Regions from separate parts of the Streptomyces thermocarboxydus genome, predicted to be linked through region 2. Evidence: riboswitches for the same ligand, from Rfam matches in the RefSeq annotation. Region 2 holds a riboswitch; the other holds the start of a gene.
What was found. Region 2 has a riboswitch for cobalamin ahead of AY578_RS30015 (ABC transporter substrate-binding protein). Riboswitches for the same ligand answer to the same signal wherever they lie in the genome.
Positions count from the first base shown of each region.

Region 1: it holds a riboswitch for cobalamin, as region 2 does, so the genes downstream of both, AY578_RS25610 (energy-coupling factor ABC transporter permease) here and AY578_RS30015 (ABC transporter substrate-binding protein) in region 2, are expected to answer to the same signal.

Region 1 is NZ_CP058273.1:5,577,476-5,580,866, reverse strand. It holds gene AY578_RS25620 (ABC transporter permease) at 1-12, opposite strand, end outside; gene AY578_RS25615 (ABC transporter substrate-binding protein) at 9-1,601, opposite strand; cobalamin riboswitch at 1,803-1,985, shown strand; gene AY578_RS25610 (energy-coupling factor ABC transporter permease) at 2,016-2,735, shown strand; partial or broken gene AY578_RS25605 (energy-coupling factor ABC transporter substrate-binding protein) at 2,732-2,980, shown strand; gene cbiQ (cobalt ECF transporter T component CbiQ) at 3,206-3,391, shown strand, end outside.
Region 2 is NZ_CP058273.1:6,569,357-6,572,747, reverse strand. It holds gene AY578_RS30025 (MFS transporter) at 1-444, shown strand, start outside; gene AY578_RS30020 (class I SAM-dependent methyltransferase) at 413-1,162, shown strand; cobalamin riboswitch at 1,229-1,378, shown strand; gene AY578_RS30015 (ABC transporter substrate-binding protein) at 1,421-2,446, shown strand; gene AY578_RS30010 (FecCD family ABC transporter permease) at 2,482-3,391, shown strand, end outside.

The sequences.
Region 1 (3,391 bases), 990 kb from region 2:
GGCGTGACTCATGTCGCGGGCTGCCAGTCCTCGACGTTCCACCAGGGTCCGGCGGCGAAGCCGTGCTCGTGCGGTTCGGTCTGGGTGGTGAGGCCCTTCCAGCGGTCGGCGAGCACGTACAGGTGGTCGATGTGGGTGAGGAAGGTGTAGCCGGGGTCCTTCACGAGGGCGCGCTGGAGGGCGTCGTAGGCGGCCTTGCGGGTCGCGGGGTCCTGGCTGCGGCGGCCGGTCTCCAGCGCGCGGTCGACGGCCGGGTTGTCGTAGTGCGCCATGTTGTTGAAGCCGTCGCCGGCGAGGGAGGAGTGCAGCATGGTGTAGAGCCCGAAGTCGGGGTCGCCGGTGCTGCCGAAGCCCGCGAGGACGGCGTCGCGGTTCATGCGGGGCTCGATGACCTCCCAGGTGGCGCTCTCCACGCGGACGTCGATGCCGGCCTTCTTGGCGTCGGAGGCGTAGGCGAGGGCGTGGTCCTGGCGGACCTTGTCGCCGGAGGGGTAGTACAGCGTGAAGCGGGCGGGGCGGCCGTCCTTGGCGCGGATGCCGTCCTCGCGCTTCGTCCAGCCGGCGGCGTCGAGGATGCGGCCGGCCTTCGCGAGGTCGCGCGACCGCTCGGTCTCCTTGGCGAACCACGGGTCGTCGACGGGCAGCGGCCCGTAGGCGGGGCGTCCCGCGCCGTCGAGGATCTTGTCGACCATGGCCTGCCGGTCGACGGCGAGGTCGAGGGCGCGGCGGATCGCGGTGTCGCCGGTGACGGGGTTGCCGCTGGGGAGGGTGACGACGCGGACGTCGTAGGAGGTGGCCCGGTACGTCTTCCTGCCGTCGTCGCTCTTGAAGGTGGCGGCGAGGTTGGGCGGGAGGACCGCGCCGTCGAGGTCGCCGGAGCGGAGCCGGGTGGCGCGGACGTCGTCGTCGGCGACGATCGCCATGGTGAGTTTCTTCACCTTCGGGGCGCCGCCCCAGTAGTGCGGGTTGGCCTTGAAGGTCAGCTTCTCGCCCTTGCGCCAGTCGACGAGGACGTACGGTCCGGTGCCGACCGGCTTGGTGTTGAAGGGCCCGGTGTTGGGGTCCTGCTTCCCGGCGATGTGCTCGGGGACGATCGGCAGCACCGTGCGGGCGGCGAACGGCGCGTAGGGGTGGTGGAGGGTGAAGACGACCGTGTCGTCGCCCACCGCCCGGACGCTTTCGACGGCCGCGAGTTCGCTCTTGGCGGTGTTGTTGGTGTCGTCGTCGAGGACCGTGCGGTACGTGAAGACGACGTCCCGCGCGGTCAGCGGCGTGCCGTCGCTGAACCTCACGCCCTCGCGCAGGGTGTACGTGTAGGTGCGTCCGCCGTCCGTGATCCGCGGAAGCGCCCTGGCCAGGGCGGGTTTCAACGTCATGTCGGCGGTGCGGGCGAGCAGGCCGTCGAACAGCTTGGAGTTGCCGTCCTTGCCGTAGCCGAGGAGCGGGCTGAGGGTGTCGGGCTCGGTGGAGACGCCGATCACCACGGACTCGCCGGCCGCCCCCGCGTCCGTGCCGCCGGAGCCCGGCGCCGAGCAGGCGGAGACCGCCGTGGCCGTCGCCAGCACGGCGGCGGCGCCCCGTATGCGTCGTCGGGTCGTCATCGAACCTCACATCCCTGTTGCCGGTCAATCGCTCTTGCATATTAATTGCAAGAAGACCTTGCCCGGAACGCCGGCCGACCAGTCCCCCGGTTCCCGGGCGGCCGTCCCGGGGCCCGAACGCGCAGGTGTGCGCCGGGGTGCGAGCCGCCGGGCGCCCTCCGCGCGCCCCTGTCGCCGCTTGTCACCGGGCCGCGGCGGGGACTACTGTCACCACGCCTTGGTGACGGGAAATCGGTGCGATACCGGTGCGGCCCTCGCCACTGTGATCGGGAAGTCCGGCTCCGGCCCTCGCGGGCAGCCACTGGGTCCTTCGGGACCCGGGAAGGCGGAGCACGGGCGGTGGTACCCGTCAGCCAGGAGACCGGCCAAGGCGCGTCAACCATCCACGAGGTGCTGGAGAGGGTCTGCCGAGCCATGCACATTGCCGAGGGTTTCCTGCCTCCGGCGCACGCGGTCGCCTGGGGCGTCGCGTCGGCGCCGTTCGTCGTCCACGGAGCCCGGTCGCTCGTCCGTGACGTCAGAGAACATCCCGAGAGCACGCTCCTGCTGGGCGCGTCGGGAGCGTTCACGTTCGTCCTGTCCGCGCTGAAGCTCCCGTCGGTGACAGGGAGTTGCTCCCATCCCACCGGCACGGGGCTGGGCGCGATCCTGTTCCGGCCGCCGGTCATGGCGGTGCTCGGGACCATCACCCTGCTGTTCCAGGCGCTGCTGCTCGCCCACGGCGGGCTCACCACGCTCGGCGCCAACGTCTTCTCCCTGGCGATCGTCGGCCCCTGGGCCGGGTACGGCGCCTACCGGCTGCTGCGCCGGTACGGCGTGCCGCTGATGGGCGCGGTGTTCTGCGGCGCGTTCGTCGCCGACCTGTCGACGTACTGCGTGACGAGCGTCCAGCTCGCGCTGGCGTTCCCCGACCCGGGCAGCGGATTCCTGGGCGCGCTCGGCAAGTTCGGCTCCATCTTCGCCGTCACGCAGATCCCGCTCGCGGTCAGCGAGGGGCTGCTGACCGTGCTGGTGATGCGCCTGCTGGTGCAGTCCAGCAAGGGCGAGCTGACCCGGCTCGGCGTGCTGGTCACCTCGGTGGCCGACGGCAAGCGGGCCGCGGAGGCCGAGTCGCCCGAGGCGGTGGCCCGATGAGCCGCAACGCGAAGATCAACACGCTGCTCCTGCTGCTCGTCGCCGCTCTAGCCGTGATCCCGCTGGCGTTCGGGCTCGGCGACCACAAGGAGGAGCCGTTCGCCGGCGCGGACGGCGAGGCGGAGACCGCGATCACCGAGATCGACCCGGACTACGAGCCATGGTTCTCGCCGCTGTACGAACCGCCGTCCGGGGAGATCGAGTCGGCGCTGTTCGCCGTCCAGGCGGCGCTCGGCGCGGGCGTGCTGGCGTACTACTTCGGGCTGCGGCGTGGCCGGCGGCAGGGCGAGGCGCGGGCCCGGGAGCGGGAGCGGGCCGGCGTTCAGACCCCGGAAGGGGCGCGTGAGCAGGCCGCCGGCCTGCGGGCCCCGGACGGGACGCACGAGCGGGGCGGCGGGGCGGCGACGCGGGCGCCCGGGACGACGCGGAGGTGCGCTCCGGCGCCGACGGCGGACGGGGCTGACAGGCCCGTGCTGCCGATCGACGCGGCGGCGCACAGCAGCCGCTGGCGCCGCCGCCATCCCGTGGACAAGGCCGTCCTCGGCCTCGGTCTCACCGTCCTCGCGATCTCCCTGCCCCCGTGGCCGGGCGCCGCGTTGGTGCTGGTCAGCGCGCTGGTGCTGCTGCTCGGCCCGGCGGGGGTGCCGGCCGGGCGG
Region 2 (3,391 bases):
CGGCGCATGCCGTACGCCCTCGCCCTCGCGGTCGGCTTCACGGGCCTGGCGGCGGGCCTGGCCGTGCTGGCGGCCGGAACCCGGGCTGCACTGCTGGCCGGCGGCGCCCTGATCACCCTGGGCGACATCGTGCTGTTCCTGAAGAACGACCTGGAGGCGCTGCGCCGCAGCCCGCGCTCCGACGCCGTGGTCTTCGGCCAGCAGCGGCTGGCCGCGGGCCTGGGCGCCTGCGCGAGCGGCGTGCTCGGCGGACAGTTGTACGGCCTCGGCGAACGGGCCGGATACACCGGCTGGTTCTGGCTGCTGGCAGCCGCCCAGTGTCTGCTGCTCCCCCCGCTTCTCCTCACGCTGCGCCGTCGCACGGCGCGGCGCCCTGTCCCCGACGGCGACCATGAAGGAGCACTGACCCGCGATGACACGAACGGGCGGATTCCAGGACGATGACTTCTGGACCGAGTTCCACGACTTCCTCTTCTCCGAGCAGCGCCACGAGCAGGCCGAGGAGCTGCTGGACACCTCTCCCCTACTGACCTTCCCGCAGAGGTCGCGCGTGCTGGACCTGTGCTGCGGGCCTGGGGTGTTCACCGTCCCGCTCGCACGCCGCGGGCACCGCGTGACCGGAGTTGACCTGAGCCCGGCCATGCTGGATTGGGCACGCAAGCGGTCGGCCGACGCCGGTGCCGAGGTGACGTACGTGCGGGCCGACGCCCGCGAGTACGAGGCACCGCAAGCCTTCGACGTCGTCCTCAACATGTTCACCTCCTTCGGGTACTTCGAGGACCCCGCAGACAACGCGCGCATGCTGCGCACCATGCACACCTGCCTGGCCCCCGGCGGCACGCTCGTCCTGGACCTCGCCGGGAAGGAGCTCCTGGCCCGCAGGGTCACCCCTCCCAAGGTGGTGCGGCGGGGCGACGACCTGATGGTGCAGACCGACACCGTGCTGGACGAGTGGGCGCGGCTGCGCAGCGAGTGGGTGCTGGTCCGGGGCGAGCGGGTGACGCGGGCCACCTTGACGTGGTTCGTGTACAGCGCGGTGGAGCTGCGGCGGATGGCCGAGGAGGCCGGCTTCGCACGCGTCGAGGTCTTCGGCGGGTTCGACGGACGCCCCTACGACGAGAACGCCGAGCGGCTCGTCCTTCGGGCGGTCCGCGAAGCGTGAGGAAGGCAGGGCGTGCGGCCGGGCCCGCACGCCCTTTTGCCGCCGACTCGGAGGGCCGTAGGATCATCTGGTCATCGCCGCGACGGGAGACAGGAAGCCGGTGCGAATCCGGCACGGTCCCGCCACTGTGACCGGGGAGCGCCCCTCCACATGCCACTGCGCTGTGCGCGGGAAGGCGGAGGGAACGTCGATCCGGGAGTCAGGACACTGGTCCGTCGCGGGCCCGTCCCAAGGAGCGCGGACTCCAGGAGGCTTCACGTGTCCCCTTTGTTCACCCCTGCCCGCACGCGCGGTTCCCTCCGTGCCACGGTCACTGCCGTGGCTCTCTCGTCCGTGCTGCTGGCCACCGGCTGCGGTTCGTCCGCCGAGAGCGGAGGCGACGCGAAGGCCACCGCGGCCGTGCCCGCGGGCTTCCCGGTCACCGTCGACAACTGCGGTGTGAAGACAACGTACGACAGGCCGCCTTCGCGGGTGGTCACCATCCACCAGCACCCGGCGGAACTCATGCTCGCCCTCGGCCTGAAGGACCACATGGTCGGCACGGCCTTCCCCGACTCCGCCGTCCTGCCCGAGCTGAAGAAGGACTACGAGTCGATCCCCGAACTGGCGAAGAAGGAACCGTCGTTCGAGAAGATCCTGGACGCCGAGCCGGACCTCGTCTACGGCGGCTACGGAAGCGCCTTCGCCGAGAACGAGGGCCGCTCCCGCAAGGCGTTCGCCGACGCCGGCATCAACACCCACCTCAACCGCGAGTACTGCGGCAAGAAGCGCGTGACGATGAAGGACACCTACGACGAGATCCGCACCATCGGCAAGATCTTCGGCGTGCCCGACCGGGCGGACGAACTGGTCACCGACCTCCAGACACGGGTCGGCAAGGCCACCACCGCCGTCAAGGGCGAGCCCCAGGTGCCCGTCTTCGTCTACGACAGCGGCGACAAGAGCGCCTTCACCGCGGGCGGCAAGAGCCTGGGCACCGAACTGATCCGGCTGGCCGGCGGCGAGAACGTCTTCGCCGACCTCGACGACGTCTTCGGCGACGTCTCCTGGGAACAGGTCGTCGAGCGCAAGCCGGAAGCCATCGCCATCTACGACTACGCCGGCGCCGGAAGCGTCGAGGAGAAGAAGAAGTACCTGCTCTCCCAGCCCGCGCTCGCCGACGTACCCGCCGTCAGGAACAAGCGGTTCGTCGTCCTGCCGCTGACCGCCACCCTGGTCGGCATCCGCTCGGCCTACGCGGTCGACGACCTTGCCCGCGGACTGCACCCCGAGAGCTTCCGGTGACCCAGGCCGCCACCGGCACGCCCGCCGAAGGGACAGTGCAGCGGCGGAAGTCCACCGGATCAGGACAGGGCCGTACGCGGCTCGGCGTCACGCTGCTGGTACTCACCGCCCTGCTCGTCGTCTCCGCGACGGCGGGCCTCGCGATCGGCTCCGTGCACGTACCACCGGGCCAGGTGTGGGGCATCGTGACGCACGCGCTTGGCGCGGACTGGCAGCAGCCGGACTGGTCACGGGCCCGGGAGACCATCGTGGTGGACGTACGGGCGCCGCGAGTGCTCCTCGGTGCGGTCACCGGAGCCGGCCTGGCGGTGATCGGCACCGCCCTGCAGGCCCTGGTGCGCAACCCGCTCGCCGAGCCCTACCTGCTCGGCGTCTCCTCCGGGGCGTCACTCGGCGCGGTCTCGGTGATCGTGTTCGGGGTCACCCTCTTCGGACCGGCCTCCCTGTCGGTGGCCGCCTTCGTGGGGGCCCTGGGCGCGCTCCTGCTCGTATATGCCACCGCCCGCACCGGCGGACGCATCACCTCGTCGCGACTGGTGCTGTCCGGAGTGGCGATCGCGGCCGTCCTCACTGCGGTCCTCGATCTGCTGCTGCTCACCACCGACCGGGGCAACGAGGCCCGCGCGGTCCTCGCCTGGACCCTCGGCGGCCTCGGCGGCGTCAACTGGGACACGCTGTGGCTGCCGAGCACGGCCCTGCTCCTAGGCATCGGCGTCCTCATGGTCCAGGCCCGCAACCTGAACCTGCTGCTGGCCGGCGAGGAGGCGGCCAGCACGATGGGGCTGGACGTGGCCCGCTTCCGCGCCCGGCTGTTCGTCCTGCTCTCCCTCGTCACGGGCGTGCTGGTCGCGGCGGCCGGACCGATCGGCTTCGTCGGCCTGATGATGCCGCACATCGTGCGACTGTTCGTCGGCGGCGACCACCGCCGGGTCCTGCCGACGGCGG